4 regions of the Streptomyces sp. NPDC049541 genome follow, and region 4 is predicted to be linked to each of the others. Evidence: riboswitches for the same ligand, from Rfam matches in the RefSeq annotation. Region 4 holds a riboswitch; each other region holds the start of a gene.
What was found. Region 4 has a riboswitch for thiamine pyrophosphate ahead of thiC (phosphomethylpyrimidine synthase ThiC). Riboswitches for the same ligand answer to the same signal wherever they lie in the genome.
Positions count from the first base shown of each region.

Region 1: linked by a shared signal. The riboswitch ahead of thiO (glycine oxidase ThiO) and the one ahead of thiC (phosphomethylpyrimidine synthase ThiC) in region 4 are both predicted to bind thiamine pyrophosphate.
Region 2: linked by a shared signal. The riboswitch ahead of ACIBW9_RS30605 (thiamine ABC transporter substrate binding subunit) and the one ahead of thiC (phosphomethylpyrimidine synthase ThiC) in region 4 are both predicted to bind thiamine pyrophosphate.
Region 3: linked by a shared signal. The riboswitch ahead of ACIBW9_RS03980 (tetratricopeptide repeat protein) and the one ahead of thiC (phosphomethylpyrimidine synthase ThiC) in region 4 are both predicted to bind thiamine pyrophosphate.

Region 1 is NZ_JBITLY010000001.1:1,134,068-1,139,906, reverse strand. It holds gene thiE (thiamine phosphate synthase) at 1-626, opposite strand, end outside; gene ACIBW9_RS05200 (Rv2175c family DNA-binding protein) at 751-1,122, opposite strand; gene ACIBW9_RS05195 (NAD(P)/FAD-dependent oxidoreductase) at 1,214-2,455, opposite strand; gene ACIBW9_RS05190 (hypothetical protein) at 2,488-2,838, opposite strand; TPP riboswitch at 2,892-3,003, shown strand; gene thiO (glycine oxidase ThiO) at 3,001-4,155, shown strand; gene thiS (sulfur carrier protein ThiS) at 4,152-4,352, shown strand; gene ACIBW9_RS05175 (thiazole synthase) at 4,356-5,150, shown strand; gene pknB (Stk1 family PASTA domain-containing Ser/Thr kinase) at 5,269-5,839, shown strand, end outside.
Region 2 is NZ_JBITLY010000009.1:143,000-148,838, forward strand. It holds gene ACIBW9_RS30595 (ABC transporter ATP-binding protein) at 1-386, opposite strand, end outside; gene ACIBW9_RS30600 (ABC transporter permease) at 387-1,988, opposite strand; gene ACIBW9_RS30605 (thiamine ABC transporter substrate binding subunit) at 2,033-3,112, opposite strand; TPP riboswitch at 3,200-3,307, opposite strand; gene rlmN (23S rRNA (adenine(2503)-C(2))-methyltransferase RlmN) at 3,331-4,437, opposite strand; gene ACIBW9_RS30615 (hypothetical protein) at 4,621-4,965, shown strand; gene ACIBW9_RS30620 (hypothetical protein) at 5,121-5,318, opposite strand; partial or broken gene ACIBW9_RS30625 (hypothetical protein) at 5,369-5,572, opposite strand; gene ACIBW9_RS30630 (hypothetical protein) at 5,677-5,839, shown strand, end outside.
Region 3 is NZ_JBITLY010000001.1:867,696-873,534, forward strand. It holds gene ACIBW9_RS03965 (MBL fold metallo-hydrolase) at 1-901, opposite strand, end outside; gene ACIBW9_RS03970 (aldehyde dehydrogenase) at 1,185-2,642, shown strand; gene ACIBW9_RS03975 (ferredoxin) at 2,649-2,882, shown strand; TPP riboswitch at 2,973-3,160, shown strand; gene ACIBW9_RS03980 (tetratricopeptide repeat protein) at 3,218-4,081, shown strand; gene ACIBW9_RS03985 (TetR family transcriptional regulator) at 4,104-4,754, opposite strand; gene ACIBW9_RS03990 (glycosyltransferase family 4 protein) at 4,965-5,839, shown strand, end outside.
Region 4 is NZ_JBITLY010000003.1:197,583-203,421, reverse strand. It holds gene ACIBW9_RS13205 (IclR family transcriptional regulator) at 1-453, shown strand, start outside; gene ACIBW9_RS13200 (SsgA family sporulation/cell division regulator) at 552-989, shown strand; gene ACIBW9_RS13195 (YibE/F family protein) at 1,133-2,557, opposite strand; TPP riboswitch at 2,629-2,818, shown strand; gene thiC (phosphomethylpyrimidine synthase ThiC) at 2,811-4,613, shown strand; gene ACIBW9_RS13185 (hypothetical protein) at 4,771-5,640, opposite strand; gene ACIBW9_RS13180 (metallophosphoesterase) at 5,834-5,839, opposite strand, start outside.

The DNA of each region.
Region 1 (5,839 bases), on a different contig from region 4:
AACTCCTGGGCCGCCGCGCCCGGATCGTCGGCCTCCGTGATCGCACGGACGACCACCACGCGGCGGGCGCCGGCCTCGAGCACCTGGTCGAGGTTGCCGAGGTCGATGCCGCCGATGGCGAACCAGGGGCGCTCGGCGCCCAGGGAGGCGGTGTACCGGACCAGGTCGAGGCCGGGGGCGTGGCGGCCGGGCTTGGTGGGGGTCGGCCAGCAGGGGCCGGTGCAGAAGTAGTCCACGCCCTCCTGGACGGCGGCAGCGGCGGCCTCCGACTCGGCATGGGTGGAGCGGCCGATGAGGACGTCCGCGCCGAGGATCGCGCGGGCCGCGGGGACCGGGAGGTCGCCCTGGCCGAGGTGGAGCACGTCGGCGCCGGCGGCGTGCGCGACGTCCGCGCGGTCGTTGACGGCGAGCAGCTTGCCGTGGCGGGCGCAGGCGTCGGCGAAGACCTTCAGGTGCTCCAGCTCCTCGGCGGCCTCCATGCCCTTGTCGCGCAACTGCACGATGTCGACGCCGCCGGCCAGGACGGCGTCCAGGAACTCCGGCAGGTCGCCCTGGCGCCTGCGGGCGTCCGTGCAGAGGTAGACGCGGGCGTCGGCGAGCTCGGCGCGTGCGGCGGTGTCGGGCATACGAGGGTCCCCCGTGGGTGTCGTTCCTGGTCGGCGGCGTACGGGCCGCAGTGAACCGCGGCCGCGGCCCTGTGGGCGGACCCCGGCCCGTACGCCGGACGTTGTTCGGTTCAGCCTGTTCGGATCAGACGGCGAGCGCCTGGGCCCGGCGCTTCACCTCCGTACCGCGATTCTCGCTCAGCGCCTGCGCGGGGGTGCCGGGCAGGCTGTCGTCGGGGGTGAAGAGCCACTCGATCATCTCTTCGTCGGTGAAGCCGTCGTCCCTCAGGAGCGTCAGGGTGCCGGTCAGGCCCTTGACGACCTTCTGCTCGGCCGCGTCGATGAATGCGGCGGGCACATGCAGCGCGCGGTTCTCACCTCGGCGTACGGCGATGAGCTGGCCCTCCTTGACCAACTGCCGCACACGCGTCACCTCGACGTCGAGCATCTCTGCGATGTCGGGGAGGGTGAGCCAGGCGGGGACGAGAGCATCGATCTTTGCGTCAATCTCGGTCACGGAGTCAAGCCTGCCATCCCGCACCGACAGTCGGAAGCCAGAAGCGTCCGACCTGGGGTTTCACCCCCCGTCGTGGCCGCCGTTCCGCGTACTACGCCGTGGCCGTCTTCAAGGGCCGTGCCGGGTCCGCCAGCAGCTCGGGGTCCATCGGGGTGCCCGCCTCGATCAGCCGTCTGCCCTGCGCGAGATCCCTCGGCCTGCCGACCGCCAGCAGGGCGACCAGGCGGCTCTCGCGCAGCCAGCAGACGGACCAGGCGGGCCCCGACGGGTCTCCGCGCCACAGGGTCGTGTCTGCGGCGGTGTGATGACCGGCGTACTGGACGAAGCGGCCGAACTGCTCGGACCAGAAGTACGGGACCGGGTCGTAGACCGCGGGGGGCGCGCCGGTGGCCTCGCCGACGATGTTCGCGGCCACCGTGCGCGGGCCCTGGAGGGCGTTGTCCCAATGGTGGACCAGCAGGCGCTCGCCATACCGTCCCGAGGGGAAGGAGGCGCAGTCGCCGACGGCGTAGACGTCCGGTGCCGAGGTGCGCAGGTGGGCGTCGGCCACGACCTCGCGGTGCGCGCCGAGCTCGATGCCGGAGCCGGGCAGCCAGGCCGTGGCGGGGCGGGCGCCGATGCCGACCACGACGGCGCCCGCGGACAGCCGGGAGCCGCCGTCGAGGACGACCGCGCCGGGCTCGATGTGCGCCACGCGCGCGTGCGTACGCAGTTCGGCGCCCGCGTCGGCGTACCAGGCGGCCATCGGTGCGGCCACCTCCGCGGGCAGCGCGCCGGCGAGCGGCCGGTCGGCGGCCTCGACGACGGTCACCGCGCAGCCCGCCTCGCGCGCGGCGGTGGCGAACTCCGCGCCGATCCAGCCCGCGCCGACGACCACGATGTCGTGCTGCCTGGCCAGCACGGGCCGCAGCCGCTCGGCGTCGTCAAGGGTGCGCAGCAGATGCACCCCGGGCACGCCCTCCGTGCCCGGCAACGTGATCGGTTCGGCGCCGGTCGCAAGAACCAGGACGTCGTAGGGCACGGGCCCGGTCTCGGTGTCCAGCTCGTGCTCGCCGGGGCGCACGCCGAGCACCTCGCACCCCAGCCGCAGTTCGATGCCGAGCGCCTCGAAGTCGACGTCGAAGGCGGAGCCCTCGGCCTTGCCGAGCAGGACGGCCTTGGACAGCGGCGGCCGGTCGTAGGGCTGATGGGGCTCGGCGCCGATCACCGTCACGGTGCCGGTGAAGCCCTGTTCGCGCAGGGCGACGGCCGTCTGGACACCGGCCATGCCCGCGCCGACGACGACCACGCGCCGCGCCGGTGACGTGCTCACTTCCCGCGTCTGCTCACTCACCTGATCACCATAGACAACTGACTATTCGTCAGTCAGGAGTCGTGCTCAGTGACCTGCTCCACAACACTGGTCCCGCTGCCCGACTGCGACTCCCACTCCCAGGTCTCCTCCAACCGCACCCGCCCGTCCGGCAGCTCCACGACGGCCGAGACGCAGTGCCCCGAGGAGGTCGTCCCGTCGTTCTTCAGCTGGACGTACCGGAAGTCCAGCCGGTCACCTGACCGCGTACCCACCAGATGCCCGCGCACGACGTCGCCGCCCGCGTACTCGGCCCAGACCTCGCCGCCCTGCTCGTGGTAGGTGAACCGGGTCCGGGTGCCCACCTGACCTGGGGCCTGGTCGGCGACGGGGGCGAGGACGAGGCCGTCCAGCGAGCGGGGCATGACGGAAGGCTCCCTTACAGAGGCGCGGCGGGTCGGGCTAGGGTGGCCAACGTACAAGCACTCGCGGGAGCCCGGACGCACCGGGCTGAGAGGGAGGCTGGCGGCCTCCGACCGTACGAACCTGATCCGGGTCATGCCGGCGAAGGGAGGGGCTGGACGCCCATGTCGTCACGTACGTCAGACGTCCTCGTCATCGGGGGCGGAATCATCGGCCTGGTCACGGCCTGGCGGGCCGCGCAGCGCGGCTTCGGCACGGCCGTCGTGGACCCCGAACCGGGCGGTGGGGCCGCCCAGGTGGCCGCCGGGATGCTGGCCGCGGTCACGGAGCTGCACTACGGCGAGCAGACCCTGCTCGGCCTCAATCTGGAGTCGGCCCGCCGCTACCCGGACTTCGCGGCCGAGCTGAGCGAGCTCACCGGTCAGGACCTCGGCTATCGCCAATGCGGCACGCTCGCCGTCGCCCTGGACGCCGACGACCGCGCCCATCTGCGCGAACTGCACGCCCTGCAGCGGGAGTCGGGCCTGGATTCGGAGTGGCTGACGGGGCGCGAGTGCCGGCGCCTGGAGCCGATGCTCGCACCGGGCGTGCGCGGCGGCCTGCGGGTGGACGGAGACCACCAGATCGACCCGCGGCGACTGGCACGCGCGCTGGTGGCCGCGTGCGAGCACGCGGGTGTGGTCTTCCACCGCACCTGGGCCGAGCGTTTCCATGTCGTACGGGACCGGGCCACCGGCGTCACCACGACCGACGGCGCCGAGCTGGGCGCGGGCCAGGTGGTCCTGGCGGCCGGCAGCCTCAGCGGACGGCTGCCGGGCGTCCCGGACGAGGTGCTGCCACCCGTGCGCCCCGTGAAGGGGCAGGTGCTGCGGCTGACCGTGCCGAAGCGGTACGCGCCGTTCCTGAGCCGCACGGTGCGCGCCGTCGTCCGCGGCAGCCATGTCTACCTGGTGCCGCGCGAGAGCGGTGAGCTGGTGATCGGTGCGACCAGCGAGGAGCTGGGCTGGGACACGACGGTCACCGCGGGCGGGGTGTACGAGCTGCTGCGTGACGCACACGAGCTGGTCCCCGGGATCACCGAGCTGCCGCTGACGGAGACGCGGGCCGGTCTGCGCCCCGGTTCTCCGGACAACGCGCCCCTGCTCGGCCCGACCGCACTGCCCGGTCTGCTGCTGGCCACCGGTCACTACCGCAACGGCGTGCTGCTCACCCCGGTCACCGGCGACGCCATGGCGCACGCCCTGGCCACCGGTGAACTCCCGGACGAGGCACGCCCGTTCACCCCCAAGCGTTTCGCGCTTCTGGAGCAGCCCGCATGAACATCTCCGTCAACGGAGAGCCCAGGGAGTTCGCTCCCGGCACGGCTCTCGACACCGTCGTACGCGCGCTGACCCCGGCACCCTCCGGAGTGGCCGCCGCCCTGAACGAGACCGTCGTCCCGCGCGCGCAGTGGCCGTCGACGTCCCTGCGTGAGGGGGACCGCGTCGAGGTCCTCACCGCCGTCCAAGGAGGCTGACCCATGGCCGACGACCCCTTTGTCATCGGCGGTACGTCCTTCACGTCCCGTCTGATCATGGGCACCGGCGGTGCCCCCAGCCTCGACGTCCTGGAGCGGGCGCTGGTGGCGTCCGGCACGGAGCTGACGACGGTCGCGATGCGGCGCGTGGACCCCTCGGTGCACGGCTCGGTGCTGTCCGTCCTGGAGAAGCTCGGCATCCGGGTACTGCCGAACACGGCGGGCTGCTTCACCGCCGGGGAGGCCGTGCTGACCGCCCGCCTCGCGCGCGAGGCGCTCGGCACCGAACTGATCAAACTCGAAGTGATCGCCGACGAGCGCACCCTGCTGCCGGACCCGATCGAGCTGCTGGACGCGGCCGAGACCCTGGTCGACGACGGCTTCACCGTGCTGCCGTACACCAACGACGACCCGGTCCTCGCCCGCAGGCTGGAGGACGTCGGCTGCGCGGCGATCATGCCGCTCGGCTCGCCCATCGGCTCCGGGCTCGGCATCCGCAACCCGCACAACTTCCAGCTGATCACCGAGCACGCGCGCGTGCCGGTGATCCTGGACGCGGGTGCCGGTACGGCCTCGGACGCGGCGCTCGCGATGGAGCTCGGATGTGCGGGTGTGATGCTCGCCTCAGCGGTGACGCGGGCCCAGGAGCCGCAGCTGATGGCCGAGGCCATGAAGCACGCCGTGGAGGCGGGCAGGCTCGCGTACCGGGCGGGCCGCATCCCGCGCCGCCATTTCGCGGAGGCGTCCTCGCCGCACGAGGGGCGCGCGCACCTGGATCCCGAACGCCCCGCGTTCTGAACTCGCGTTCGACAAGTTCCGGAAGTCGGTGCGACGTCCGTCACAGGTCGGCTGCAGTCCCGCTCCGATCTCACCCGAACCGGCAGCCCTGTCAGTCACGGCTCGTACACTCACCTGCGTGGATACGACCCTTCAGGACCCTCTGGTCGGGCAGGTGCTCGACGGGCGCTATCGCGTGGACGCGCGGATCGCGGTCGGCGGGATGGCCACGGTCTACCGGGCCCTGGACACCCGCCTCGACCGCGTGCTCGCGCTGAAGGTGATGCACCCGACGCTCGCGGCCGACGGCACCTTCGTCGACCGGTTCATCCGCGAGGCGAAGTCGGTCGCGAGGCTCGCGCACCCGAACGTGGTGCAGGTCTTCGACCAGGGCACCGACGGGTCGTACGTCTACCTCGCCATGGAGTACGTCGCCGGGTGCACCCTGCGGGACGTGCTGCGCGAGCGCGGGGCGCTGCAGCCGCGCGCCGCCCTGGACATCCTGGAGCCGGTGCTCGCCGCCCTCGGTGCCGCACACCGCGCCGGGTTCGTCCACCGGGACATGAAGCCGGAGAACGTGCTGATAGGGGACGACGGCCGGGTCAAGGTCGCCGACTTCGGCCTGGTGCGTTCCGTGGACACGGTCACCAACACCACCGGCACCGTCCTCGGTACCGTCTCGTACCTCGCTCCCGAGCAGATAGAACACG
Region 2 (5,839 bases), on a different contig from region 4:
GCGCGGCGTGCGGCGCCCGGCAGCCCGACGAGTTCGAGCAACTTCCGTACTCGCTCGTCCTGTTGAGGGCGCGTGGCGCCGTGCATCCGCAGCCCGAAGGCGACGTTGCCGCCCACGTCCCGCTGCGGGAACAGCTGATGGTCCTGGAACATCAGGCCCACCTCCCGCTTGTGCGCGGGCACCCCCGTCTGGTCGCGTCCGTCGAGCAGCACCCGCCCGGAGGACAGGGGCTGGAGCCCGGCAACCGCCCTCAGGAGCGTCGACTTGCCGCTGCCGCTGGGCCCGAGCACGCACACGATCTCGTGTTCGGCGACATCGAGGCCGACGGCGTCGAGCACGGCCCGCCCGCCGAACCGCACGGTCGCGTCCTCAAGACTCAGCAGCATCTAGAACTCCCCGCTCCGGTCGGTGCGCAGCCGCTCGAGGACCAGCAGCGCCACCGCGCACACCACCATCAGAATCGTCGAAAGGGCCATCGCCTGGCCGTAGTTGAGATCACCCGGTCGGCCGAGCAGCCGCGCCACCGCGACCGGCAGCGTCGGATTGTCCGGCCGCGCGATGAACACGGTCGCCCCGAACTCCCCCAGGGACACCGCGAACGCGAACCCGGCCGCGACCAGCAGCGCCCGCCGCACCATCGGCAGATCGACCTCCCGCCACACCCGCCACGGCGACGCCCCGAGCACGGCCGCCGCCTCCCTGAGCCGCGCGTCCACGGCACGCAGCACGGGCAGCATGGTCCGTACGACGAAGGGGGCGCCCACCAGCGCCTGCGCGAGCGGCACCAGAATCCACGAACTGCGCAGATCGAGCGGGGGCTTGTCCAGCGCGATCAGGAACCCGAAGCCGACCGTCACGGCGGAGACCCCCAGCGGCAGCATCAGCAACGCGTCGAAGCCACGGACCAGCCGTCCCGCGTCCCGCCGCGCGAGCGCCGCGGCGGCCAGACCGCCGATCGCCACGGCGATGGCGGTCGCGGCGAGGGCGTACTGGAGCGAGTTGCCGACGGCCTGGATCGGCGGCACGAGGAAGGTCCCGCCGTCGTCATGGGTCAGGGCCCGGTAGTAGCCGAAGCCGGAGGCACCGAGGGACCGCTGCACCAGCACGGCCAGCGGCAGGACGAGCAGCACGGCGACGGTGCCGAGGACCCCGGCCAGCAGCGCCCACTGCCCGGCCCCGCGCGGCCGTCGCGCCGTGATGTTCGCGTCCACGAGCCGCAGGGCGCTCTCCCGCCGCCGTACGGTCCAGGCGTGCACGACGAGGATCGCGCCGACGGCGACGAACTGGACGATCGTGAGCACGGCGGCGGTGGACAGGTCGAAGATCTCCGAGGTCTGCCGGTAGATCTCCACCTCGAGGGTGGAGAAGGTCGGGCCGCCGAGGATCTGCACCACGCCGAAGGAGGTGAAGGTGAACAGGAAGACCATCAGCGCGGCGGCGGCGACGGCGGGCCCGAGCGCCGGCAGTGTCACCTTCCGCCAGGCCCTGAACGGCGAGGCGCCCAGCATCCGCGCCGCCTCCTCCTGCCGTGGGTCGAGCTGCCCCCACAGGCCGCCGACGGTCCGTACGACCACGGCGTAGTTGAAGAAGACATGCGCCAGCAGGATGGCCCACACGGTGGTGTCCAGCCGTACGCCCCACAGCTCGTCGAGCAGTCCCCCGCGCCCGACCAGCGCCAGGAACGCCGTACCGACGACGACCGTCGGCAGCACGAAGGGGACGGTGACGACGGCCCGCAGCACCTGCTTGCCGGGGAAGTCGAGGCGCGCGAAGACATACGCGCCGGGGAGCGCGACCAGGAGCGTGAGCGCGGTGGAGGCGAGCGCCTGCCAGGTGGTGAACCACAGGACGTGCCGGATGTCGGACTGCGTGACGACGTCCACGATCCGCCCGAACTGCCACACCCCGTCCACCTTGAGCCCGCGCGCCACGATCGCGGCGACGGGCCAGGCGAAGAAGACGGCGAAGAACGCGACCGGCACGGCCATCAGACCGAGCCGCACCGCGCTCCCCGTCCGCCTTGCGCGGACGGCTACTTCAGTACGAGTGACGTCCACGACTTGACCCACTGGTCACGGCTGGCGGCGATCTTGTTCGGGGCCATGGTCTCGGGGTCCTTGGCCGGCTGCCCGAACTTCACGAACTCCGGCGGCACCTGGGCGCCCTCGATCACCGGGTAGACGAACATGTTGAGCGGCATGTCCTCCTGGAACTCCTTGCCGACCAGGAAGTCGATGAACGCCTTCCCGCCCTTGGTGTTCCGGGCGTTGCTGAGCAGCCCGGCGTACTCGATCTGCCGGAAGCAGGTGCCGTACGAGGTTCCGATCGGCGCGGTCTTCGGCTTCGGGTTGCCGTAGATGACCTCGGCGGGCGGCGAGGAGGCGTAGGAGACGACGAGCGGCCGGTCCGCCTTGGCCTTCTTGCCGCCCGCGGACCCCGAGAACTCCTCGTTGTAGGCCTGCTCCCAGCCGTCGACGACCTTCACGCCGTTCGCCTTGAGCTTCTTCCAGTAGCCCTGCCAGCCGGTGTCGCCGTACTTGGCGGCGGTGCCGAGCATGAAGCCGAGGCCTGGCGAGGAGGTGGAGGCGTTCTCGGTGACGAGGAGGTTCTTGTACGCGGGCTTGACGAGATCGTCGAACGACTGGGGCGGTGCCAGCTTGTGCTTGCTGAAGTACGCCTTGTCGTAGTTGACGCAGATGTCACCGGAGTCGATCGGGGTGACCCGGTGCTCGGCCTGGTCGACCCGGTACTGCGCCTGGATCCGGTCTGCGCCCTTCGCCTCGTACGACTGGAACAGCCCGTTGTCGAGGGCCCGCGAGAGCAGGGTGTTGTCGACGCCGAAGAAGACGTCGCCCTGCGGGTTGTCCTTGGTGAGGATGGCCTTGTTGACGGCCTGACCGGCGTCGCCGCTCTTGAGGACCCTGACCTTGTATCCGGACTGCTTCTCGAAGTCCGCGAGGACGTTCTTCGAGACGGCCCACGAGTCGTGGCTGACGAGGGTGACGGTCTTGGAGCCGCCGGAGTCCTCGCTGCCGGACGACGACGAACCGCACGCGGCCAACGTGACGAGACCGAGGCCGACCGCGGCGGCCACGAACGTCTTGGTGTGCACTGAATTCCTCCTGGCTGACCAGGAAGAGACGCGGCCCTGCCCGGGAGTGCCGGAGCATTCCAGCGGCTCCCGGGCAGGGCGCAACAGCTCGAGTGAAGACCGAACTTCCTACCCAGAATGACCTGGGCAAGGTTCAGAGGGTCTGCGGCCCGGTTGCCGCACTCTCAGCGCTGTGGCGCTCCCCTGTCGGAATATGAAGATGTACGTACGGGCTCAGGTTACCGCTCGGTGGCCGCGAGCTGGCCGCAGGCCCCGTCGATCTCCTGCCCCCGGGTGTCCCGGATCGTCACCGGCACACCGTGCGCGGCGATGGCTTCGACGAAGGCCTTCTCGTCCTCGGGCCGGGAGGCGGTCCACTTCGAGCCGGGCGTCGGGTTCAGCGGGATGAGGTTGACGTGGACGGGCTTGCCGCGGAGCAGCCGCCCGAGCCGGTCACCGCGCCAGGCCTGGTCGTTGATGTCGCGAATGAGCGCGTACTCGATGCTGAGCCGCCGCCCGCTCTTCTCGACGTACTCGAACCCGGCGTCGAGGACCTCGCGCACCTTCCACCGCGTGTTGACGGGGACGAGGGTGTCGCGCAGCTCGTCGTCCGGCGCGTGCAGCGAGATGGCGAGCCGGCATTTGAAGCCCTCGTCGGCGAACCGGTGGATCGCGGGCACCAGACCGACGGTCGACACGGTGATGCCGCGCTGCGACAGCCCGAGCCCGTCGGGGGCGGGATCGGTGAGCGCCCGGACGGCCCCGACCACACGCTTGTAGTTGGCGAGCGGCTCACCCATCCCCATGAAGACGATGTTGGAGAGCCGGGCCGGGCCGCCGGGCACCTCTCCGTCCCTGAGCGCCCGCATCCCGTCGACGATCTGGTGCACGATCTCGGCGGTGGACAGGTTCCGGTCGAGCCCGGCCTGCCCGGTCGCACAGAACGGGCAGTTCATCCCGCACCCGGCCTGCGAGCTGATGCACATGGTCACCCGGTCCGGGTAGCGCATCAGCACCGACTCGACGAGCGTCCCGTCGAACAGCCGCCACAAGGTCTTGCGCGTCGTCCCCTGGTCGGTCGACAGATGCCGTACGACCGTCATCAGCTCGGGAAGCAGCGCCTCCTGCAGCTTGCCGCGCGCACCGGCCGGGATGTCGGTCCACTCCGCCGGGTCGTGCGCATACCGCGCGAAGTAGTGCTGCGACAGCTGCTTGGCACGAAACGGCTTCTCGCCGATCTCGGCCACCGCTTCCCTGCGCTCGGCGGGCGTGAGATCGGCAAGATGCCGCGGCGGCTTCTTGGCTCCGCGGGGGGCGACGAAAGTGAGTTCTCCGGGCTTAGGCATGGCTGTACCAGTGTCGCAGATCAACTCATGTGACCTGCGACTGTGAGCGAGGACACCTGCCGTTGGTGGTCGTCATGCGTCACCGCTGAGCGGCCTCGGACGGCCCAGAGACGGCCCGAAACTCTCGGATCATCCATGGTCTGACCAGCTAGCATCGCTGCCATTCCAGGGGACGGGGGCGTCATGGCAATCGGCCGCAAGGGCTCGCGACGCATCGTCGTCGACGGCACGACTTACCACTGGCGCCTGCGCCGCCGGCCCACGTACGACCAGGCTCTCTGTGATCGACCGTGCACGTACGCGGTGCAGCACGCGGACACCCCTGGCACGACCCTGGTCGTCACCACGAATCAGCCTCATGCCAGCAACTGGTTCGGTGCGCCAAGTGTCCCGGTTCTGCCCAGCGACGTCGCCGCCGCTATCGCGTCGGCTCTCCGTCAGGGCTGGTCCCCTACGCAGCAGGGCTCACCTTTCCACCTGGACCAGTCCGAAGGCTTCGCCGTCGGCCCCGGCGCTGCACACAGCTGAGCCACTCTTGGCCGACGGGAAGCCAAGCGCTTGGAAGGCGCTTGGAAGGCGCTTGAACTGACCACCGGATGAGTGGGCCGGACCTGGCAGGTTCCGGATGCTGAGCGCGGAGGTCCGGCGACTTCGACACGCATTCGACGTGACCCGGCGTGGGTCTACGGCCGCCGGTAGGCCGAAGGGGCGACACCCGCTTCCGGCTTCCTGCTGAAGGACACGTAGGCGGGGTGCTCTGGATCGCCGATCTGCATGAGGGCGAAGAGATCAAGGTCATGGTTCGCGAACCTGTGGAGGTACTGGAGGAACAGCTCCAACTCCTCGTCCGACAGCCGCTCATCGTGCCGCTCGTTGCGCATGACGTCACGATACGAGCCGAGGGCCTACGGCATGAGGCGGCTCTGTCCCGTCAGCGGTTGATCGGGATCTCGTAGACGATCTCGCAGTGAGCGGCGGGCACGACGATGTCCGCTGTCTCGACGGGCCGTCCCCGCCTGCCGTCCGCCAGGAACTCGTACGTCGTAGGGACGCACAGCTCGCCTTCGGTGATGCCCAGTCGCGCCGCGATCTCCGCCGGGGCCAGCACCTTGGCGTCCCAGTCCCCTTGCCTGCCGGGCAGACTGGTCCCCTGGCCCCGCCGAATTCCCCCGGGCGGGGCCCCAACCATGTCCGGCGTGGCACCATGCCCCCTCCGGCACACCGCTTCATGGGGGACACATGCGTACCCGCGCCACCATCACACTCACCATCTCCCTGCTCGCCATCCTCACCGCCTGTTCATCGTCCAGCGATGACAAAGCCGACACCCCGAACAGCAGCCCCACCACGGCCGCCGAGACGCCGACCACCACCCCGACGCCGCCCGGCACCGTCGAACTGG
Region 3 (5,839 bases), on a different contig from region 4:
CCCAGGGCCGGTTCCACTCCATCCGCTCGGCGAGTTGCCAGGGGGTGAGCGGCTCCACCAGGAGGGACTGGAGGCCGGTGAGGCGCTCCTCGTGATGGTCCAGCAACTCCCGGACGCGGGCGGGCGCGTCGGCGAACACGTGCTGGTGGGCGGGGAGCACCTCGGCGGGGGCGAGACGGCCGACGCGTTCGAGGGAGTCGAGGTAGTCGCCGAGGGGGTCGGTGACCGTGGTGTCGTCGGGGTCCTCGTACAGGCCGATGTGCGGGGTGATCTCGGGGAGCAGATGATCGCCGGAGAACAGCCGCCCGTGGCCCGGGAGTCGGTCCGGGTGCTGCTCCTCCAGGTGCAGGCAGACATGGCCGGGGGTGTGCCCCGGCGTCCAGATCGCGCGCAGCCGGCGGCCCGGGAGGTCGAGCAGCTCGCCGGGGACGATCTCCCGGTCGGGCAGGGCGGGGGAGAAGACCGGCAGGGTGGTGCGGGGCGCCGCGTCGCGCAACGGCGCCACGTGCTCCTCGGGGGCGCCCGCGGCGACCAGCTTGGCGGTCATGTACGCGAACCAGCGCCCCGGCCGGGTGTCTCGGGTGCGCCGCACGATCGCCGTGTCCGCGGCATGCATGGCGATCCAGGCGCCGGACGCCTCACGCACCCTGCCGGAGAGGCCGTGGTGGTCGGGGTGGTGGTGGGTGATGACCACACCGTGCACCTCGCCCACCGCCGTACCGCAGGCCACCAGCCCCTCGACGAGTGTGTCCCAGGAGGCGGGGGCGTCCCAGCCGGTGTCGACCAGTACGGGGCCGCGGTCGGTGTCGACGACGTAGACCAGCGTGTGGCCGAGCGGATTGTCCGGAATGGGGACCTTGATCGACCGGACGCCTCCGCCGTGGTCGTACACCTGCGTCATGGGCTCCCCAATCACCGCGAACCGGCCACGCTCGGCCCACTGCTGCGCCATTCCGGGGGACAACCCCCCGGACCCCCAGCAGAAAAGCAGGTCAGCCACGGCGGCCGACGCGGACATCGCGAGGCAGGCACGAGTATAACTAGAACGCGTTTCGATAGGAGCCCAAGTCACCTGTCCACGCGGTCAACTCGTGTGCGGTCCGTGGACTCCTCCGAGGGGAACTGGTATCAGTGCCGTATCTGATGAACCGTCAGAGACAGGCGCTTCGGGGAGGCAGTCGGCCATGACCGAGCTCGTGGAACACGGACAGCTGTTCATCGGCGGGGAGTTGACCGACCCCCTCGGCAAGGACGTCATCGAGGTGGTCTCGCCGCACACCGAGGAGGTCATCGGGCGGGTGCCGCACGCCTCTCGGGAGGATGTCGACCGGGCCGTCGCCGTCGCCCGCCGTGCCTTCGACGAGGGGCCCTGGCCGCGGATGACGCTCGACGAGCGGATCGAGGTCGTCACCCGGATCAAGGACGCGATCGCCGTACGGCACGAGGAGATCGCCCGAGTGATCTCCTCCGAGAACGGGTCCCCGTACTCGTGGAGCGTGCTCGCGCAGGCGCTCGGCGCGATGATGGTGTGGGACGCGGCGATCACCGTCGCCCGGAACTTCACGTACGAGGAGCGGCGCGACGGTGTGCTCGGGAAGATCCTGGTGCGGCGTGAGCCGGTCGGGGTCGTGGCGGCCGTGGTCCCCTGGAACGTCCCGCAGTTCGTGGCCGCCGCCAAGCTCGCGCCCGCGCTGCTCACCGGCTGCACGGTGGTGCTCAAGCCGTCGCCCGAGTCTCCGCTGGACGCCTACATCCTGGCCGACATCACCCGCGAGGCCGGTCTGCCGGAGGGTGTGCTGTCGATCCTGCCCGCGGACCGCGAGGTCAGCGAGTACCTGGTCGGACACCCAGGGATCGACAAGGTCGCCTTCACCGGTTCGGTGGCCGCGGGCAAGCGTGTGATGGAGGTGGCGTCCCGCAACCTCACCCGCGTGACACTGGAGCTGGGCGGCAAGTCGGCGGCGGTCGTCCTGCCGGACGCGGACGTGGCCACCACCGTCGCGGGCGTCGTCCCGGCGGCCTGGATGAACAACGGCCAGGCGTGCGTGGCCCAGACCCGCATCCTGCTGCCGCGCTCGCGCTACGACGAGTTCGCCGAGGCCTTCGCGGCCGCGGCGAGCGCCCTGGTCGTCGGTGACCCGCTGGATGCGGCGACCCAGGTCGGCCCCCTCGTCGCCAGGCGCCAGCAGCAGCGCAACCTCGACTACATCCGCATCGGCCAGGAGGAGGGCGCCAAGATCCTCACCGGCGGCGGCCGCCCGCCGGGCCTGGACCGCGGCTGGTACGTCGAGCCGACCCTCTTCGGCGACGTCGACAACTCGATGCGCATCGCGCGGGAGGAGATCTTCGGCCCGGTGATCTGTCTGCTCCCGTACGGCGACGAGTCCGAGGCCCTGAAGATCGCGAACGACTCCGACTACGGGCTCAGCGGGAGTGTCTGGACCGCGGACGTGGCTCACGGCATCGAAGTCGCACGCCAGGTCCGCACCGGAACGTACTCCGTGAACACCTTCAGCCTCGACATGCTCGGTCCGTTCGGCGGCTACAAGAACTCCGGCCTGGGGCGGGAGTTCGGACCCGAGGGCTATGGCGAGTACCTCGAACACAAGATGATCCATCTCCCGGCCGGCTGGGAGGGCTGAGCGACCATGGGCGACCGCTGGCACGTCGAGGTCGACCGCTCCCTCTGCATCGGCTCGGCCCAGTGCGTCCACCGCGCTACCGGGGCCTTCCGCCTCGACTCCGCCATGCAGTCGCACCCCGTCGAGCCGGAGCCCGACGCCAACGAGCGCATCCTGGAGGCGGCGGAGAACTGCCCGGTGGAGGCGATCGTGATCACGCTGTTGGGGAGCGGGGAACCCGTGTTCCCGCCGGAGGAGTAGAGCCCCGAGCAGGACCCGAAAAGAGTCCGAAAAAATCTACTTTCAGGGGTTTCATTCCCGGTCGGGCGTTCTATTCTGGGAATTGGCCTACGGGACGAGTGAGGGAGTCCGAACCGGAGTAGCCGATTCTGGCGTGAAGCAGTCAGTCCGCTGGGACCGACGTCGACGGTCCGGGCTGAGAGGCCGGAAGGCCGTGGATCGCGAGGTCCGCGACTGGAAGGCGACCTCCACTACCTGACCCGGGTAACGCCGGCGAAGGGAACCCGTCTCGTAGGTCCTTTGCGTGCCCGATACGCTCCTGCGGTTGCCGTAGGAGCGATCAGGGGCGGGGAAGCGTGCGCAAGGCCGAGGCCGGACAGCTGATCAAGCAGGCTCGTGAGGCATGGAAGGCCGAGGAGTGGTTGCGCGCCGCCGGCCTCTACGAGCAGGTGCTCGCCCGTTTCCCGGACGAGAAACCGAGCGCCGACTGGTGGTACGACGCGGCGCTCGCCCACAAGTTCCTGCGGAACTGGGCGAAGGCGTACGAGCTCGGACGCGAGGCCGCGGCCCGGGCGCCGCGCGGCGAGGGCGACCCCGCGTACTGGAACCTGGGCATCGCCGCGACCATCCAGCGCGACTGGGCGACGGCCCGCGACGCCTGGGCCGGCTTCGGCATCGACCTCCCCGACGGCGAGGGCGAGATCGTCGGCGGCTTCGGCAACGCCTGCGTGCGGCTCGACACCGGCGGCGAGCGCGAGGTCGTGTGGATCGAGCGGCTGTGCCCGACACGCGGGCGGGTGGTGAACGTGCCGGTGACCGGCGGCCGTCGGTACGGCGAGATCGTCGTCCACGACGGCGAGCCCAAGGGGGAGCGGATCCTCGACGGCGTGACCTTCCCCGTCTTCGACGAACTGCTCCTCTTCGAGGCCTCCGAGTTGCCCACCCTGGAGGTGACCGTGGCGGCCGGCGAGACGGACGACCTGCGGGCCCTGCTCGACCTGTTCGGCGAGCACGGCTACGGCGCCGAACCGGCCAGCAGCGTTCGCGTGCTCTGCGCCTGCTGCAGCGAGGGCACCCATCAACAGGAACGGAGCCTGCCGTCAGGTGCCCAGACGGTGTCCCTCGCGGCCCCCGAGGAGGACGCCCGACGGCTGCTCGCGCAGTGGGCGGACGGCGCGGCGATCGGGCGCAGCTGGAGCGGGCTGGCGACGGTCGGCTGAGACGCCGCCGTTTCGGGTGCGGCTAGGACGGTTTTTCGGACGCCGTCGGATCCGTCAGGTCGATCAGCCGGCACACCGTCTCGATGTCGATCTTGACCTGGGCGATGGAGGCACGGCCCGAGAGCCAGGTGATCAGGGCCGAGTGCCAGGTGTGCTCGATGACCCGGACCGCGGAGAGCTGCTCGGCGGTCGGGTTCTCCAGGCCCATCGCGTCCAGGATGATCACGGTGGTCTGGCGGGAGACCTGGTCCACCTCGGGCGACACGCTCCGGTCGGCGAAGGTCAGCGCACGCACCATCGCGTCGGCCAGATGCGGCTCGCGCTGGAGCGCACGGAAGGCCCGCATCAGCGTCTCGGCGACCCGCTCGGCCGCCGTCTCGCCCTGCGGCGGCTTCTTCCGCAGCGTGCCGTGCATGTGCTCCAACTGGTCCTGCATGGTGGCGACCAGCAGATGGATCTTGGACGGGAAGTAGCGGTACAGGGTGCCCAGCGCCACCTGCGAGGACTCGGCCACCTCACGCATCTGCACCGCGTCGAAACCACCCCGGCTGGCCAACTGCGCGCTCGCGTGCAGGATGCGCCGACGACGCGCCTCCTGCCGCTCCGTGAGGGGCGGGGAGGCCGGCTGCGAGGTACGTGCTTCCACCTTGGCCACCTTCGCTTGCGCAGGCATGGATCCCGTTCCGTGACAGTCGGTGAGGGCTGGTGATCGCACCGAGTTTGGCAGGGCCCCGGCCGTGGCGCGAATCACCTGATCCACTGCTCACCGCGCCCCTACCTGCCGGTAGATTCAGAGCCTCCTGGACGATCAAGTCTGAAACTTGTTCTAGATTAGCGTCCCGGCGTAATCTCGCGGGACAGTGCAGGCAGAAGGGGGCCCAGAGTGACCGCTGAGGCCAGTCAGGCGGGTCCCCAGGAGGACCTCGCCGCCGACGGCGAGCGACCGCTCCACATCGCGCTCCTCACCTATAAAGGGAACCCGTTCTGCGGCGGACAGGGCGTCTACGTCCGCCATCTCTCCCGCGAGCTGGCCCGCCTCGGCCACCGCGTCGAGGTCATCGGCTCCCAGCCCTACCCCGTGCTCGACGAGGGCGAGGACTACGCCGGCCGGCTGAGCCTGACCGAGCTGCCGAGCCTCGACCTCTACCGTTCCCCGGACCCCTTCCGCACCCCGGGGCGCGACGAGTACCGCGACTGGATCGACGCGCTGGAGGTCGCGACCATGTGGACCGGCGGCTTCCCGGAGCCGCTGACCTTCTCCCTGCGCGCCCGCCGCCACCTCCGCGCCCGCCGCGGCGAGTTCGACGTCGTGCACGACAACCAGACCCTCGGATACGGCCTGTTGGGCGATGTGGGCGCCCCCCTGGTGACCACCATCCACCACCCCATCACCGTCGACCGGCAGCTGGAGCTGGACGCCGCCGAGAACTGGCAGCAGCGCTGGGGCAAACGGCGCTGGTACGCCTTCACCCGCATGCAGAAGCGCGTCGCCCGCCGCCTGCCCTCGGTCCTCACCGTCTCCGGCACCTCGCGCGCCGAGATCATCGACCACCTCGGCGTACGGGACGACCGTATCCACGTCGTGCACATCGGCGCCGACACCGACCTCTTCTCGCCCGACCCGTCCGTCCCCGTGGTGCCGGGCCGGATCGTGACGACGTCCAGCGCGGACGTCCCGCTCAAGGGCCTGGTCTTCCTCGTCGAGGCGCTCGCCAAGGTCCGCACCGAGCACCCGGACGCCCACCTCGTCGTCGTCGG
Region 4 (5,839 bases):
TACTACGCCGTCTACAGGGACGGCGAGGTCGAGGTCATGTGCGTCTCGGACACCCCGGGCAACCCGGCCGTCGAGGAGTGGGCCGACTTCCGCGAGACCGCACACGCGCATGCGATCGGCCAGTGCCTGCTGTCCCAGCTGGACGACGCGGCCCGCCGCGACCACCTCGACCGCTACCCCGTGCAGTCCATCACCCCGTACACCGTCCGTGACAGCCACACCCTGCTGCGGCGGCTCGAGCGGACGCAGCGGATGGAGCCGGTGACGGAGCGGCAGGAGTACGCGCTGGGGACGGTCTGCGCCGCGATCCCGATCACGGTGGGCGCGACGGCCGCGACGATGGCCATTTCTCTGCCCTCGAATCAGGCCGACCGGCTGATGTCCGCGGCCCGGCAACTGCAGAGCGAAATCGGAAAGCTGATGGGGTCACTCGCGCTCTCTATCAGTATCTGAAAACTCACTCCTTGTGATCTGTCGTGTACGTTCAGCAAGATTCCACCAGTGTCAGGGGATCACTCCCAGCCGGTCGGCTTCACATGACGGGGTAGGCGATGCGCGAGTCCGTACAGGCAGAGGTCATGATGAGCTTTCTCGTGTCCGAGGAGCTCTCCTTCCGCATCCCGGTGGAGCTGAGCTACGAGAGCTGTGATCCCTATGCCGTGAGGCTTACCTTCCACCTGCCCGGAGATGCGCCGGTGACCTGGGCGTTCGGTCGTGAGCTCCTCATCGACGGGGTGTGCCGGCCGTGTGGGGAAGGGGATGTGCGCGTCTCACCGGCCGAACCCGACTCCCTGGCAGAGGTCCTGATCCGGCTTCAGGTCGGCCGCGACCAGGCGCTGTTCCGTGCGTCCACGGCGTCGCTCATCGCGTTCCTCGACCGCACCGACAAGCTGGTGCCCCTCGGTCAGGAGGGCTCCCTCGCCGACTTCGACGCCCACCTCGACGAGGCCCTGGACCGCATCCTGGCGGAGGAGCAGAGCGCGGGCTGAGACGGGACGGCGGGGGCCGGCCGGAACGCTTCTGCGTGGGACGCGGAGGACGCAGTAACGCTTCTCCGTGTCTCCATGTGCACGGCAGCTGGAGTCCGTCCCGCCCCGACCGTCTGTTCATGCGTGCCCGAGTGGCCCTCGCCTCACCGCTTGCGCCGTCGGCCCCGTCCGGCGCGCGCCGCGGCAGGTGCTGCGCCCGCGGTGCCCGCGACCTGCTCCGGTCCGGGACGGTCGGCCGCGACCACCAGTGCCGCGAGGAGGGTCGTGACCGGCACGGAGGCGACCAGGCCGATCGAGCCCACCAGCGTGCGTACGATCTCCTCTGCCACCAGTTCGCTGTTGGCGACCGTCCCCACGCCGCTCTGTGCGATGGAGAAGAGCAGCAGCAGGGGCAGCGCGGCGCCCGCGTAGGCGAGGACGAGGGTGTTGACGACGGATGCGATGTGGTCGCGGCCGATGCGGATGCCCGCCCGGTACAGCCCCCGCCAGCCCATCGACGGATTCGCCTCGTGCAGCTCCCAGACCGCCGACGTCTGAGTGACCGTCACGTCGTCGAGGACACCGAGCGAACCGATGATGACACCGGCCAGCAGCAGGCCGCTCATGTCGATCGACGGGTACAGGCCGTGGATCAGACCGGTGTTGTCGTCCGTGTTGCCGGTCAGGGCGGCCCAGCCGATGAACTCGGAGCCGAGCAGGCCGATCAGGACGAGCGAGAGCAGCGTGCCCAGCACCGCCACGGAGGTGCGGGCCGACAGACCGTGACACATGTAGAGCGCGATCAGCATGATGGCGCTCGATCCGATCACGGCCACGAGCAGCGGATCCGAGCCCTGCAGGATCGCGGGCAGGATGAAGAAGGTCAGCACCATGAAGCTGACGGCCAGCGCGATCAGGGCCATCACTCCGCGCATCCGGCCCACCACCACGACGGCGAGCGCGAAGATGCCGGCCAGCAGCGCCATGGGAAAGCGGCGGTTCACATCCGCGACCGAGTACTGCAGGTCCTTCGGCGCGGAGGGCTCGTAGGCGGCGACGACCTTCTCACCCTCGTGCAGTTGCCGAGACTGGTCCGGCTGCACGATCTCGGTGAACGTACGGCCCTTGTCCTTGCCTGTGTCGACGCGGATCGTCGCCTTCTTGCAGGTGCCCTTCGCCTGCTGTTGGGCGGAGGAGCCCTCGGCAGTGGAGGTGTCCCCTGTCGGAGTCTCGCCCGAGGCGTTCACCGACTTGCAGCTCACGCTCACGACCTCGACGACCGTCGCCTGCTGGGTCTGCCGGTCGAAACCCACACCGGTGCGCTGGTGCGGCGGGGCGCCGCCGGGCCACAGGACCACGAGCCCGACCGCCACGGCCGCGGCAAACGGGATGAGGATGGCGGCGATGACCTTGCGCAGGTGCTTGGAGACGGGGGCCGCAGGACCGTGGCTGTGCGAGTGACCGTGCCCGCCACCGGAACCATGGCCGTGCCCGTGCCCCCCACCGGAACCATGGCCCCCGCCGTCTCCGGAGCGGTGTCCGCGGGGCGGCTCCGGAGGAGGGTAGGAGGGCTGATGTGTCGTGGTCACCGCCAGATCATCGCAAGAACGACAGGGGCCCTCTGTTCAGCGCGCCCGAATTGACGCTAGCGTGGAGGCACCTTTGCACACGCGGGAGCTCGGAGCACCGGGCTGAGAGGGCGCTGACCTCCGTCCCAGCGATGTTTCACGTGGAACATCACCGAAGTCGAGTGATGTTCCCCACGAAACGTCGACAGACGGAAGCCGCTGCGTCGACCGCCGAACCTGTTACCGGGTAATGCCGGCGTAGGGAGTAGGTCTCATGACCAACAAGGACGCACGCACGCCTGCCTCCAACCAGGACGAACAGCCCCTTCAGGGCGAATCGTCCCAGGAGGCCGGGAAGTCCATCGGCTGGCACAAGGCGTATGTCGAGGGCTCACGCCCTGATCTGCGGGTGCCGGTCCGTCAGGTGCATCTCACCAACGGGCAGTCGGTCACGCTGTACGACACCTCGGGCCCGTACACCGATCCGCTCGTCGACACCGATGTGCGCAGGGGACTCGCTCCGCTGCGCGAGAACTGGATCATCGCGCGCGGTGACACCGAGGAGTACGCGGGCCGTCCCGCCCGTCCCGAGGACGACGGGATCAAGCACACCTCTCCACGAGGCGGTCTGCGCAACCTCGATGCGGTCTTCCCGGGTCGGCCGCGCCAGCCGCGCCGCAGTCGCGACGGCCAGGCGGTCACGCAGCTCGCGTACGCCCGCCGCGGAGAGATCACGCCGGAGATGGAGTACGTGGCTATCCGGGAGAACGTCTCGCCCGAGGTGGTCCGCGAGGAGATCGAGGCGGGCCGCGCGGTACTGCCGGCCAACGTCAATCACCCGGAGATCGAGCCGATGATCATCGGCAAGCGGTTCCTGGTGAAGGTCAACGCCAACATCGGCAACTCCGCGGTGACGTCCTCCATTGAGGAGGAGGTCGAGAAGATGACCTGGGCGACCCGCTGGGGCGCCGACACGGTCATGGACCTTTCCACGGGCCGCAACATCCACACCACGCGTGAATGGGTGCTGCGCAACTCCCCCGTCCCCATCGGCACGGTGCCGCTCTATCAGGCCCTGGAGAAGGTGGACGGCCGCGCCGAGGAGCTCACCTGGGAGATCTACAAGGACACCGTCATCGAGCAGGCCGAGCAGGGCGTGGACTACATGACGGTCCACGCGGGCGTCCGTCTGCCGTACGTCCCGCTCACGGCGAACCGCAAGACCGGCATCGTCTCGCGTGGCGGTTCCATCATGGCCGCGTGGTGCCTCGCGCACCACAAGGAGTCGTTCCTGTACGAGAACTTCGAGGAACTCTGCGAGATCCTGGCCGCCTACGACGTAACGTACTCGCTGGGCGACGGCCTCAGGCCGGGGTCGATCGCGGACGCCAATGACGAGGCGCAGTTCGCGGAGTTGCGCACGCTCGGGGAACTCAACCGGATCGCCAAGCGTTTCAACGTACAGACCATGATCGAGGGCCCGGGACACGTCCCGATGCACAAGATCAAGGAGAACATCGACCTTCAGCAGGAGATCTGCGATGAAGCTCCGTTCTATACGCTCGGCCCGCTGACCACGGACGTCGCACCGGCGTACGACCACATCACCTCCGGCATAGGTGCCGCGATGATCGCCTGGTGGGGCACGGCCATGCTCTGCTACGTCACGCCCAAGGAGCACCTGGGCCTGCCCAACCGTGACGACGTCAAGACCGGTGTCATCACCTACAAGATCGCCGCCCATGCAGCCGACCTCGCCAAGGGGCACCCCGGGGCGCAGGAATGGGACGACGCGCTGTCCGACGCCCGCTTCGAGTTCCGGTGGGAGGATCAGTTCAACCTCGCCCTGGACCCCGAGACGGCACGGGAGTTCCATGACGAGACCCTCCCGGCGGAGCCGGCCAAGACCGCCCACTTCTGCTCGATGTGCGGGCCGAAGTTCTGCTCGATGAAGATTTCCCAGGACATCCGCCGCGAACACGGCGGAAGCCGTGCCGAGATCGAGCAGGGCATGGCCGAGAAGTCGAAGGAGTTCGCGGCCGCGGGCAACAGGGTGTACCTGCCGATCGCGGACTGACGTATGCCGGGGTGAGTCGCTTCCCTGACGTGGAAGACGGTCCCGCTCCTCGGTGTGAGGTGCCGTGCGGCGGAGCCGTCGGCGCTGTCGGTGTTCGGCTTGCGCTCCCCCTGCGGGCCCTGACGGGCCTTCTGATGCGGGGGGCGCAAGCCGACGGTTACTCCGGCTGGTGTTCCGGGCCTCCGAAGTCCGGGCTGGTGTAGTCCGGGCTGGTGAAGCTCGGGCGCGGGCTGGGGGTCGAGCCGTCGTCCGGGCTGCTGAAGCCCGGCCGGTCGTAGCCGAGGTGAGGCATGCGGCTGGTCGACGTCGGCGGAGTCGCGGTGTGCAGCGCCGCGGCGGTGCCGGGGTCGGCGAGTGCCTCCCTGAGGAACGGCATGATGCCGCGCTCCAGGAGCGCTTCGCGCCAGGCTTCTTTGGCCGCGGCCACTTCCCCGCTCAGCTCGCCGTACGGTCCGGACTCGAGCGAGGGCTGGTTGCGCAGGGCGGTGAGCAGCAGCCCGACAGCGGCGACGAGGATCGCGGCCGCGGTCATGGCACCGAACACCCAACCGGCGGTGATCATGGTTTTGCCAAACACCTGTTTGGGTTCCAGTGACTTGATGATGTACCCGACGAGCAGGAAGATCACCGCAGCTGTTCCGGCGAGGACGGGGGTGAGGACGGCGGCGACGGCGACGGCGCCCGCGCCGGCCGGCTCGGCGGCCTCGCCGAGGGTGGTGGCGAGCCCCGCTGCCGCCGCGCCCGGCTCCGCAGAGCCGGATTCACGGGTGGACGGCGGGGTGGACGACGCCGGCTGGCGCAGTTCCTCGCGGACCTTCACGTAGTGCTGGTACTCGGCCGCAGCGGCCACCGTGATGAGTGCGGTGGCGTTGAGCGCCATCGTGCGCAGCTGTTCGGGGTTGAGCCGCTTGCCGACAGCGGCCAGTTCCGGGCGGTTTGGGGCGGAGCGCAGCGCCTCATCGAGGACCCGCTCGTACTCCTGGCGGTCCTCGCTCAGCAGGTGCTGCGGAACGCTGTTCATGTGCATCCCCCGATGCTCCGTAGGGCTTGGGGCTCGCATGCCAACGAGCCGTCGGGCAGAAACGGAGGGGAGCCTGCTACGGATAAGCCGATGGTAGAGCGGTGACGGCACACGGTGACAGGGGGTTTGAAGAAATTGGGCCCTGGCCTGCGCCGTTTGTCGCGGTTCCGCCCTGGGGGGACACCTGCCCTGTGAAGGGTCAGAT